Regions from separate parts of the Mesorhizobium sp. B2-5-13 genome, predicted to be linked through region 2. Evidence: predicted binding sites of a transcription regulator. Region 2 holds the regulator's gene; the other holds the start of a gene.
What was found. Region 2 encodes LexA, which represses DNA repair genes until DNA is damaged. Its sites were predicted from a motif close to TGTTCNNNNTGTGTTCNG; they were not measured.
Positions count from the first base shown of each region.

Region 1: uvrA (excinuclease ABC subunit UvrA) is a predicted target of LexA. The motif match lies at 2,941-2,958, and genes of this name have one in related genera.

Region 1 is NZ_VFUI01000001.1:253,633-259,268, reverse strand. It holds gene uvrA (excinuclease ABC subunit UvrA) at 1-2,791, opposite strand, end outside; gene FJ434_RS01330 (hypothetical protein) at 3,490-3,789, opposite strand; gene FJ434_RS01325 (ATP-dependent Clp protease proteolytic subunit) at 3,878-4,483, opposite strand; gene FJ434_RS01320 (SRPBCC domain-containing protein) at 4,506-4,973, opposite strand; gene FJ434_RS01315 (metalloregulator ArsR/SmtB family transcription factor) at 5,006-5,320, opposite strand; gene FJ434_RS01310 (single-stranded DNA-binding protein) at 5,547-5,636, shown strand, end outside.
Region 2 is NZ_VFUI01000001.1:132,558-138,193, reverse strand. It holds gene FJ434_RS00730 (ComEC/Rec2 family competence protein) at 1-1,428, shown strand, start outside; gene lexA (transcriptional repressor LexA) at 1,422-2,165, opposite strand; gene FJ434_RS00720 (GntR family transcriptional regulator) at 2,573-3,346, opposite strand; gene FJ434_RS00715 (ABC transporter substrate-binding protein) at 3,496-4,482, shown strand; gene FJ434_RS00710 (ABC transporter ATP-binding protein) at 4,541-5,320, shown strand; gene FJ434_RS00705 (ABC transporter permease) at 5,326-5,636, shown strand, end outside.

The DNA of each region.
Region 1 (5,636 bases), 120 kb from region 2:
CACCGCCTTCGGGCCCGAGGTCGAGCACCCAGTCGGCGGTTTTTATCACTTCGAGATTGTGCTCGATGACGACCACGGTGTTGCCCTGGTCGACCAGTTCGTGCAGCACTTCCAACAATTTGGCGACATCGTGGAAGTGCAGGCCGGTGGTCGGCTCATCGAGGATGTAGAGCGTCTTGCCGGTTGCCTTGCGCGACAGTTCTTTGGCCAGCTTGATGCGCTGCGCCTCGCCGCCGGACAGCGTCGTCGCCTGCTGGCCGATGTGGATGTAGCCCAGCCCGACCTGCTTCAGTGTCTCCAGCTTGTCGCGCACGCCAGGCACGGCGGCGAAGAAGTCGACGCCTTCCTCGACGGTCATGTCGAGCACGTCGGCGATCGACTTGCCCTTGAACAGGACGTCGAGCGTCTCTCTGTTGTAGCGCTTGCCGTGGCAGACGTCGCAGGTGACGTAGACGTCGGGCAAAAAGTGCATCTCGATCTTGATGACACCGTCGCCCTGGCAGGCCTCGCAGCGGCCGCCCTTGACGTTGAAGGAGAAACGTCCCGGCTGATAGCCGCGCGCCTTCGCTTCGGGAAGACCCGCGAACCAGTCACGGATCGGCGTGAAGGCGCCGGTGTAGGTGGCGGGGTTCGAACGCGGGGTCCGCCCAATCGGCGACTGGTCTATGTCGATGACCTTGTCGAGGAATTCCAGCCCCTCGATGCGGTCATGCTCGGCCGGATGCTCGCGCGAGCCCATGATGCGGCGCGAGGCCGCCTTGAACAGTGTCTCGATCAGGAAGGTCGACTTGCCGCCGCCGGACACGCCGGTGACGGCGGTGAACGTGCCGAGCGGGATTTCGGCGGTGACGTTCTTCAGATTGTTGCCGCGCGCGCCGACGATCTTCAGCCGCCGGTTCTTCTTGGCTTCGCGGCGCACGCCAGGCGTTGCCACTTCGAGTGCGCCCGACAGATATTTGCCGGTGATCGAATTGGGGTTGGCCATCACCTGCTGGGGCGTGCCCTGGGCGATGATCTCGCCGCCATGGATGCCAGCGGCGGGGCCCATATCGACGACATAGTCGGCATGCAGGATGGCGTCCTCGTCATGCTCGACGACGATCACCGTGTTGCCGATGTCGCGCAGATGCTTGAGCGTGTCGAGCAGCCGCGTGTTGTCGCGCTGGTGCAGGCCGATCGACGGCTCGTCCAGCACATAAAGCACACCGGTCAGCCCAGAGCCGATCTGCGAGGCCAGCCGGATGCGCTGGCTTTCGCCGCCCGACAGCGTGCCGGAATTGCGCGACAAAGTGAGATAATCGAGCCCGACATCGTTGAGGAAGCGCAGGCGCTCGCGGATTTCCTTCAACACGCGGACAGCGATCTCGTTCTGCTTGTCGTTGAGCTGCGCCGGCAGGTCGGTGAACCATTTGTCGGCGTTGCGGATCGACTGTTCCGTCACCTCGCCAATGTGCTTGCCGGCAATTTTCACCGCCAGCGCTTCGGGCTTCAGCCGGTAGCCCTTGCAGACCGGGCAGGGCGTCGCCGACATGAAGCGCTCGATTTCTTCGCGCATCCAGGCGGATTCGGTCTCTTTCCAACGCCGTTCGAGATTGGGGATGACGCCTTCAAAAGTCTTGGTGGTCTTGTAGGAACGCAGGCCGTCATCATACTGGAAGGTGATCTCGCGCTCGCCGGTGCCGCGCAGGATCGCCTCCTGCGCTTGCGCGGAAAGATCCTTGAACTTGTCGCCGAGCTTGAAGTCGTACGCCTTGCCCAACGCCTCGAGCGTCTGCGAGTAATAGGGCGAGGTCGATTTCGCCCATGGGCTGACGGCGCCGTCGCGCAGCGACACGTTTTCGTCGGGCACCACGAGGTTGGGGTCGATGGCGCGCTGGCTGCCGAGACCGTCACAGGTCGGGCAGGCGCCGAACGGGTTGTTGAAGGAGAACAGCCTGGGCTCGATTTCCGGAATGGTGAAGCCGGACACCGGGCAAGCGAACTTTTCCGAGAACAGGATGCGTTCATGCGTCTCGTTCTTCGACTTGTTGACCGAATCCTCGCCGGTCTGGCTGGCGTCGAGCGGCTTGTCGGCGAACTCGGCCACCGCCAGCCCTTCGGCCAGCTTCAGCGCCGTCTCGATGGAGTCGGCGAGACGCGTGGCAAGGTCGCCGCGCACGACGATGCGGTCGACGACAACGTCGATGTCGTGCTTGTATTTCTTGTCCAGCGCTGGAACGTCGGCGATTTCATAGAAGACGCCGTCGACCTTGACGCGCTGGAACCCTTTCTTCTGCAACTCCAGCAGTTCCTTGCGGTACTCGCCCTTGCGTCCGCGCACGATGGGCGCCAGCAGGAACAGGCGCGTGCCTTCCTCGACCGCGAGTACCCGGTCGACCATCTGGCTGACCGTCTGGCTCTCGATCGGCAGGCCGGTGGCCGGCGAATAGGGCACGCCGACACGGGCAAACAGAAGCCGCATATAGTCGTAGATTTCGGTGACGGTGCCGACCGTCGAACGCGGGTTCTTCGACGTGGTCTTCTGCTCGATGGAAATGGCCGGCGACAGGCCGTCGATCTGGTCGACGTCGGGCTTCTGCATCATTTCGAGGAATTGCCGTGCATAGGCCGAGAGGCTCTCGACATAGCGGCGCTGGCCTTCGGCATAGATGGTGTCGAAGGCCAGCGACGATTTGCCGGAGCCCGACAGGCCGGTCATGACGATCAGGCTGTCACGCGGCAGGTCGAGATCGACGTTCTTCAGATTGTGTTCGCGCGCCCCGCGAATGGAAAGGAATTTATGGTCGGCCATCGCCGGTCGCCGCCTCAGATCTGGAATTCGTGGGATTGGCGGGTTTTCCCAGCCATCCCCTATGTAGGTCTTTTTGCCGCCACGTCGAGAGACGCCACAACTCCCGACAGAAGTCGTTTAACCGTCTTTCGCGCGAAGGGGCAAGCGGAAAGAACAAAGGCCGAACATGCTCCTGACAAAACTGTGCGGAAACTGACCTCGACGTAACCTCCCGGTGATCACATTTTTCCGTAACCGGCTATTGATGGTTGACGCGGCCAACTCACGGGAGCAGTCTTCGGAAGTCAGCGAAGCTGGCCGTCTTTCGATGGCCTCGCCGCCCCAAGGCGGCCTGCGAGACGCCGCAGGCATTTGCGATTGCGCTTCGCCACGACGATGTCGCAACGGACACAGGAGCGGAGCATGACGCCACCGGATAGTCCCCCAGGGCTTCAGTTGTCACTGGAGCCGCGGCAGGCATAAGTGCCAGAGCAGGCGTTTGCGCCACCCGACAAACCGTGACCTGCCGTATCCGTCAAAATCAGAGACTATTGGTCGGATCGTCGGCTGAATGCCGCGAAGCATCCGAAATCAAACGCCGGCGGTACACTCCCGGCAAGTTTGGATTACGAATCCAACAAAAAGCCCCGTCCGTTTGCCCAAGGCACGGCGGGGCTGTTTTTGGGCGTGGGCTTGAGTTCGCAAGCCTCGACCTCGGCCTACCTTGGCGGCTTGATCCCGCCAACTCCGACATCGACCGTGATGCTGCCGGAAATCCTGACATCCGTATTGCCGATCTTGAACTGCCCATTGCCGCTGCTGGGGAACGCGTCGTCGGGTTCAGGCACCGGGGCCGGCTTGGCGATGCGATAGTCGCCAGCCACGCCGGGCAGGGCGCTCTTTTGCGCTGACGATGAAGCGTCGTCGGCAAATGCCGAACTGGACGCAAGGCCGACGATTGCGAGCACCATGGCGCCGGTGACACGGTGCGATGTTCTGGATCGATGAGTGTCGGTCATTCCTCTTTTATAGGGACCTGCCGCCACCGGAACCAGACCGATATCGTCAAATCTTCGACACCTAGCAGGATTTGATCTGGGCTCTGCCTCACGCCGCTTTCTTGCGGGTATCGAAAACATGGTCGACAATGCCCCATGCCTGGGCCTCGCGGGCAGTCATGAAATGGTCGCGGTCGAGCGTGCGTTCGACCTCTTCATAGCTGCGGCCGCAATGCTGGGCGTAGAGTTCGGTCATATGGCGTTTGGTCTGGCCGATGCGTTCGGCGTGCCGTTGGATGTCGGAAGCCTGGCCCTGGAAGCCGCCCAGCGGCTGATGCAGCAGGATGGTGGCGTTCGGCAGCGCGATGCGGCGCCCGGCCGAGCCTGCCATCAGCAGGAACGATCCCATCGATGCGGCAAAGCCCATGCACACGGTCGAGACCGGGCAGCTGATATATTGCATCGTGTCATAGATGGCGAAGCCGCTGGTCACCATTCCGCCCGGCGAGTTGATGTAGAGCGAGATCTCCTTCTCGGGATTGTCCGATTCCAGCGACAAAAGCTGCGCGCAGACCAGCGCCGAGACGTCGTCGTTGATCTCGCCGTTGATGAAGACGATGCGCTCGCGCAGCAGTCGCGAAAAAATGTCGAAGGCACGTTCGCCGCGGCTCGATTGCTCGATCACCATCGGCACAAGGCTGGCAACACCACTCATTTCTCTTCTCCGATTTCCGTGTTCAGGCCGCGCGCGGCAGCAGAAGGCGTGGTGTGTTCGCGGCAATAGGCTTTCCGGCCCCGCGCAGCGAAAGCCGGCAGCCGGCCCCCGCCATCGCAACAGCGGGCATCGCCTTGCGGGCAAAGCCGTCATGGACGATGCGCAGATGCGTGCCGCCGGAAATGGTACGGGCGAGTGTGAAGGTGACGGTGCTGTCGAGCGGTTGCGCCGCATCGTCGGACTGCTCCCGCCAGGAATAGCGCAGCAGGCGCTCGGGCTCGGCGTCGAGGATCTCGCATTCGATCGGCGCGTCAGGCCCGGCGAAGGCAAAGCGGCTGCCGGTCCGCGGACTGATGTCGTTCGGCATCATCCAGGCGGCGAGCAATTCCGGCACGGTCAGCGCCCGCCACACTTTTTCCGGCGGCTCGGCAACCTCGTATTCGAATTCGAGCGCCTCTGGAGCGATCTTGGTTTGGTTTGCGTCTTTCATTGATCGCCCGTCTTTCATTGATCGCCCGTCTTTCATTGATCCATGTCCTTCAAAACGGCCTTCAGTTTTTCAATGCGTTCCGGCCAGAACGTCCGATAGCGTTCAATCCAGGAGAGCAGCGGGGCAAGCCCCTGCGGATCGGCGCGATAATAGGCGTTGCGGCCGGCCCGCCGCTCGACCACCAGGCCAGCGCCGCGCAACACCGCCAGATGCTGGGAGACGGCCGGCTGCGACACCGTGAGGCCGCTGCGCAGTTCCGACACGCTCATCTCGCTCGCCGCGAGACGCTCGAAGACGGCGCGGCGCGTCGGGTCGGCCAAGGCGCGGAAAATCTCTGCTTCGATCATGACGAAAGCATAAGTCGATACTTATCGATTTGGCAAGCACTGTTTTGAGACCCATATGCAGCGTTCGGGCATTGCTGCCATTCCTTGACAATTGGGGGCAGTGCATATAGGAACGAAAAGGGAACAAAAACCTTGTGGGAAAAGCCAGCCTTGGCAGGCGGCCAATATCGGCAGCCTGTAAGGTGCTGCGACAAAAATTTGTTTCGGATGAGCGCGGAGAAATATCATGGCGGGTAGCGTCAATAAGGTCATTCTGGTCGGCAATCTCGGCGCGGACCCTGAAATCCGCCGCCTGAATTCGGGCGAGCCGGTCGTC
Region 2 (5,636 bases):
TCAGGTCTGCATATGGCGCTGGTGGCCGGCACCATCATGGGTCTGCTGCGCGGCGCCTTCGCACTGTTTCCAGGGTTTTCCGCGCGCCGGCCGGTGAAGAAATACGCCGCCGCCGCCGCACTGTTTTCGATCGCCGCCTATCTCGTCATTTCGGGCGTCGTCGTCGCGGCCGAACGCAGCTTCATCATGCTGGCGGTGATGCTGATCGCCGTCTTGTTCGATCGCGCGGCGCTGACCATGCGCAATCTGGCGATCTCGGCGATCGCCGTTATCCTGGTTTCGCCGCACGAGGTCGTCGGCCCGAGTTTCCAGATGTCGTTCGCGGCAACCGCAGCCTTGGTTGGCGCCTATGCCGGCTGGGCCGACCACCATGCGGGAAAGACGAGGCCTCCGCCGCCAAAGCGATCCCTACCCGGGTTTCTGACGCGAAAATTCCTCTTGGCGACAGGTGGATTGGCCATGACGTCCATCATCGCCGGCAGCGCGACGGCACTGTTTGCCATCTGGCATTTCCAGCGGGTGTCGCCGCTCAGCCTGTTCGCCAATCTGGCCGTCATGCCGATCGTGTCGATCGTGATGTTCCTGGCCGTCGCCAGCGCGTTGCTGATGCCGTTCGGGTTGGATTGGCCGGCTCTCTACCTCATGGGCAAGGGCCTGACAGCGATGATCGCCATATCGGCGTGGATATCGGAGCGCTCTCCGGTCGATGGAGTCGGGCTGATTTCGCAGCAATCCGTGCTGCTGGTCACCGTCGCGTTGGTCATCGCGACGATGGCGACGACGTGGCTCCGGCTCACGGCGGTGCCATTCGCGCTTGCCGGTCTGTTGACTGTGTCGCACACGCGCGCGCCCGATGTGCTGATCTCGGAAGATGCGCGGCTGGTGGCTCTGTCGATCGGCAATGGCGAACTGGCCGTCAACCGGGAACGTCCGAACGAATTCGCAGCCGACAATTGGAAACGCGCTCTGATCTCCGAAACAATCGTCCTACCGGAAATGTTCGAGGAGACGGACGGGCAATTCGATCTTGCCACTCCCACCGACCTGCCGCTGGGATCGCCGTTCTATTGCCGCGAAGGCCTGTGCCTTGCCAGGCACCCTTCCGGCGCGATCATCGCCTATGTCGAGGATCGCAAGAACACCTGGAAGGCCTGCGCCTTCGCCGACCTGATCGTCGTCAATGACGCGACCGCCTATGACGCCTGTCATAATCCGCTGGTTCTCGTCGTCACCAAACGCCAGCTCGCCCGCAAGGGGAGTGCCGCCGTTTTCTTCGATCCCCAATCGGCCACGACGCCGGCTGAGATCGAATTCGCCGTCGTCGGACCATACCGGCCCTGGCACGAGCAGCGAAAATTCTCACGCGAGGCGAGGGGGCTGGCCCCCTATAAAAAGGCCGACAAGCCCGATGGCAAGCCAGTTCAGTAGCGCCTGATCAGCCCGACGAGCTTGCCCTGCACCTTGACCCGATCCGGTCCGAAGATGCGTGTTTCGTAGGCTGGATTGGCGGCTTCGAGCGCGATCGAGGCGCCCTTGCGGCGGAACCGCTTCAGCGTTGCTTCCTCCTCGTCGACCAGCGCCACGATGATTTCGCCCGGACTTGCTGTATCGGCATTGCGGATGATGACCGTGTCGCCGTCGAAGATACCGGCCTCGATCATCGAGTCGCCCTTGACTTCCAGCGCATAGTGCTCGCCGCCCATGATCATGTCCGGCGGCACCGAAATCGAATGCGTCTGATGCTGGATGGCATCGATCGGCACACCGGCGGCGATACGACCCATGACCGGGATGGACACGGCTGAAACTGCATCATCGTCGTTGCCGGCCGCGGCCAGGCGGGAAGGCGCCGTCGCCGGCCTGATCTGGCGGCCGAGACTGCCTTGGCCAAGGCTGCCCTGGATGACGCTTGGCGAGAACTTCTTTGCCGCATTGAGGCCCGGCGCGATCGAGTCCGGCAGCCGCAGCACTTCCAGCGCGCGCGCCCGATTGGGTAGCCGGCGAATAAAGCCGCGTTCCTCCAGCGCCGTGATCAGGCGATGGATGCCCGATTTGGAGGCAAGATCGAGCGCTTCCTTCATTTCGTCGAAGGAGGGCGGTATCCCGCTTTCCTTGAGCCGTTCGTGGATGAACATCAGCAGTTCATGTTGCTTGCGTGTCAGCATGGCGGCCCCCAAGGCATTGAACGAAAGGTCTGACCAGAATCGAAAAAACAAACCCAGAACAAACACTATCCGTTCCAGTTGTGTTCCGCAACCGTTTAAAGTTTAATGAATTTGTTAACGCGTCTGAAGTTTTTTGCCGCGACAGCGGACTGAGGCCGATCCTTTCCACGATCGGCCGGCATTGAAATCGTTTTGGTTAATGGCCTGTGGCCTATCCACTGATGGGCCTTGGCATCAGTCTTTCGGAGGGCTCTTCGCGGGTGGATTGTACAATTTATGGATCCATTATTCGCGGAACGAAACGAAACCAAAACGCCAACGATTGGTAGCTTAGGGGCGGCGATGGACCCAGGCGTTTGGCCCACTCCGGCCAGCGCATGCCAATAGGCGTCGCGCAAGCATTGAAGTCACCCGGAACCCGCTTGCAAGCTGCCGGCGCGGGCGGCGTATTTGGTCGCGCCGCTGTCTTCGCTATGGACATAGACGTGCAGGGTATAGCCGATATGCGCCGTCATCAGCGCCTTGGCCCGCTCGACGTCACGATCGAGTGCAGCTTCCATGATCGCTGTATGGTGTTCGATCGCAATCGCTTCGCACAATGCCTCCATTGCCTCTTCATAACCGTCCTTCAGGCCAGCCGCGGCCCGCAATGTCGGCGCCAGGCCGAGAAAACGATGATGCCGTCGCAGCTGATCGGCGATGGTCGAGCGGAATCGCATGAGCCAATTGGAAGTCGCCGCGCTCAGCAGCGCCGCATGGAAAGCTTCGTGGTTCTCGTCCCATTTATCGACGGCCGCATCCGAAGGATCGTCGACCGCGGTCTTGCAACGGGAGAGCCGGTAGTGGGCGGTGACAACGGCATCCTCCCACTCCTTGCCGCCTTTTTCCATCGATTCGAGGAACAGGGGTATCTCGACCACCATCCTGGCGCGTGCCAGGTCCTCCAGTTCGGCCCGCGATACCGGAGCGACCGTAAAACCACGATTGCTGATGGCGGTGACAAGGCGTTCGGCCTCTAGCCGCGACAAGGCTTCGCGCAACGGCGTCCAGCCGACGCCATAGGTGCCGCGCAGGGCACTCAGTTTGAGCGGGGCGCCCGGCATGAGGCGCGTGGTCAGGATGTCGCGCCGCAACAGCTGATAGGCGGCTTCCGTTTTTGTAGAACTCGTTTCATCGCGCATCGTGATCAATCCGTCGTCTGGCGAAAGTATATATGATATTGGGTCATAGCAACAATTATATATAATGTTTGACACCGACCGGCGGACCGACCATGATCGCCGTGGTAGCCGCGTTTCCAAGCGGCCCTGATCAAATCTGGGAGGAAATGATGTTGAAATCGAAATCCGCTTGGTTGTCGGGCTTGGCCCTGGCAGGCGCATTGATGATTAGCGCCGGCAGTGCCGCGGCCGATCAGATCCGTATCGGCATTGCCAATTTCGGCGAGCATCCGCAATTGAACGCCGCCATAGCCGGCTTCAAGAAGGCGTTGACGGATAATGGCTTCGTCGAGGGCAAGGACGTCGTCTACACGGAGAGCCACACCAATTTCGATGCATCGCTGGTGCCGCAGATGATCGCCAAGCTGCAGGCCGAGCAGCCCAAGCTGATCTACACCATCACCACGCCGGTCTCGCAGATCGCCAAGAAAGCGCTTGCCGGTTCCGGCATTCCGATCGTTTTTGCCGCGGTCACCGATCCGGTGGCGGCCAAGCTGGTGCCGTCATGGGACGCCGGAGACGAAGGCATGACCGGCGCCAGCGATCTGCAGGACGTCGCTGCCGTGATGGCCTTCACCAAGAAGCTGCTGCCGAACGCCAAGCGCTTCGGCGTGCCTTACAATCCCGGTGAGGCCAATGACGTTGCCTTGGTCGAAAAGATCAAGGCGGCGGCACCGGCCGCCGGCTTCGAGGTGGTGGAGGTCGGCATCGACAACGTCAATGACATCCAGCAACGCATCGCTTCGCTCGCCGGCAAGGCCGACGTGATCTACGGCCCGGCGTCGAACCTGATCCAGCCGGCGATCGCCGCGGTCTCCGCGGCCGCCCGCCAGGCCGGTATCCCGGTCGTCAACTCCGATGACAGTGCGGTCCGCAACGGCACCGTGCCTGCAAGCTTCGCGGTCAATTACACGCAGGTCGGCGTCAACGCCGGCAACATCGCCGCCGAGATCCTCAAGGGCAAGGACCCCAAGACGATCGCGCCGTCGCGCCCGGCCTACAAGGACCACATGGCAACGATCTCGCGCAAGGCGATGGCCGCGTTCGGCATCGAGATACCGGCTTCAATGGCCGATTGCGGCTGCATCGTCGACTAACATCGGAACTGCTGGGATGACGGCGTCGGCGCCGTCATCCCGAGGTCAGGGAGGAACGATGCTCGAGATTCGATCCGCACGCAAAGTGTTCTACAAGGGCCAGGCCGACGAGAAGGTCGCGCTGGACGGTCTCAGCCTGTCCTTGGCCACGGGAGAGTTCGGCATCGTCATCGGCTCCAACGGGGCCGGCAAGAGCAGCATGCTCAACGCCATTTCCGGCGCCCTGATCCTCGATTCCGGCCAGATCCTGATCAACGGCGCCGACGTGACTGCAATGCCGGTGCACAAGCGCGCCGCGAAGCTGGCGCGCGTGTTCCAGGACCCGATGCGCGGCACCGCCGCCAGCATGACGGTTGCGGAAAACATGCTGCTGGCCGATTTGCGCAGCCAAAAGCGCACCTTGCGCCCGGGGCTGAACACCACCCGCCTTGCGTCCTACAGGGAACGCCTGTCGATACTGGGCCTCGGCCTTGAAAACCGCCTCGACACACGCGTCGACCTGCTCTCGGGCGGGCAGCGGCAATCCTTGTCGCTGATCATGGCGGTCGGCGGATCGCCTGACTTGCTGCTGCTCGACGAGCATACCGCGGCACTTGATCCGCGCACGGCCGAAATTGTCATGCAGGCGACGGTGCGCGCCGTCAGCGCGCTGAAGCTGACGACTATGATGGTGACCCACAACATGCAGCACGCCGTCGACTATGGCAGCCGCGTGATCATGCTCGACGCGGGCCGCGTCCTTCTGGAAGTTAGCGGCGAGGAGAAGGCGAGGGTCACGGTTATCGATCTGATCGGCCATTTCTCCGTCAAAACCGACCGCATGTTGCTGGCGAGCTGATCACCATGGGTTTTGTTCAGGACATTCTCGCCAGCTTCGTCGCAATCATGCCGGTCACCCTGGCGCAGAGCCTGATCCTGGCCTTGGTCGTGCTCGGGATCATGATCCCGTTTCGCATGCTGAATTTTCCCGATCTCACCAGCGAAGGCGCTTTTCCGCTGGGCGGCTGCGTCTGCGGCGTTCTCCTTGCCGCCGGCGCATCGCCGCTGATGGGTATCGCCGCCGCTCTTGTCGCCGGCTTCGCTGCGGGCTGCTGCACCGCCTTCATCCATCTGCGCTTCCGCATCCACACGCTGCTTGCGGGCATCCTGATGAT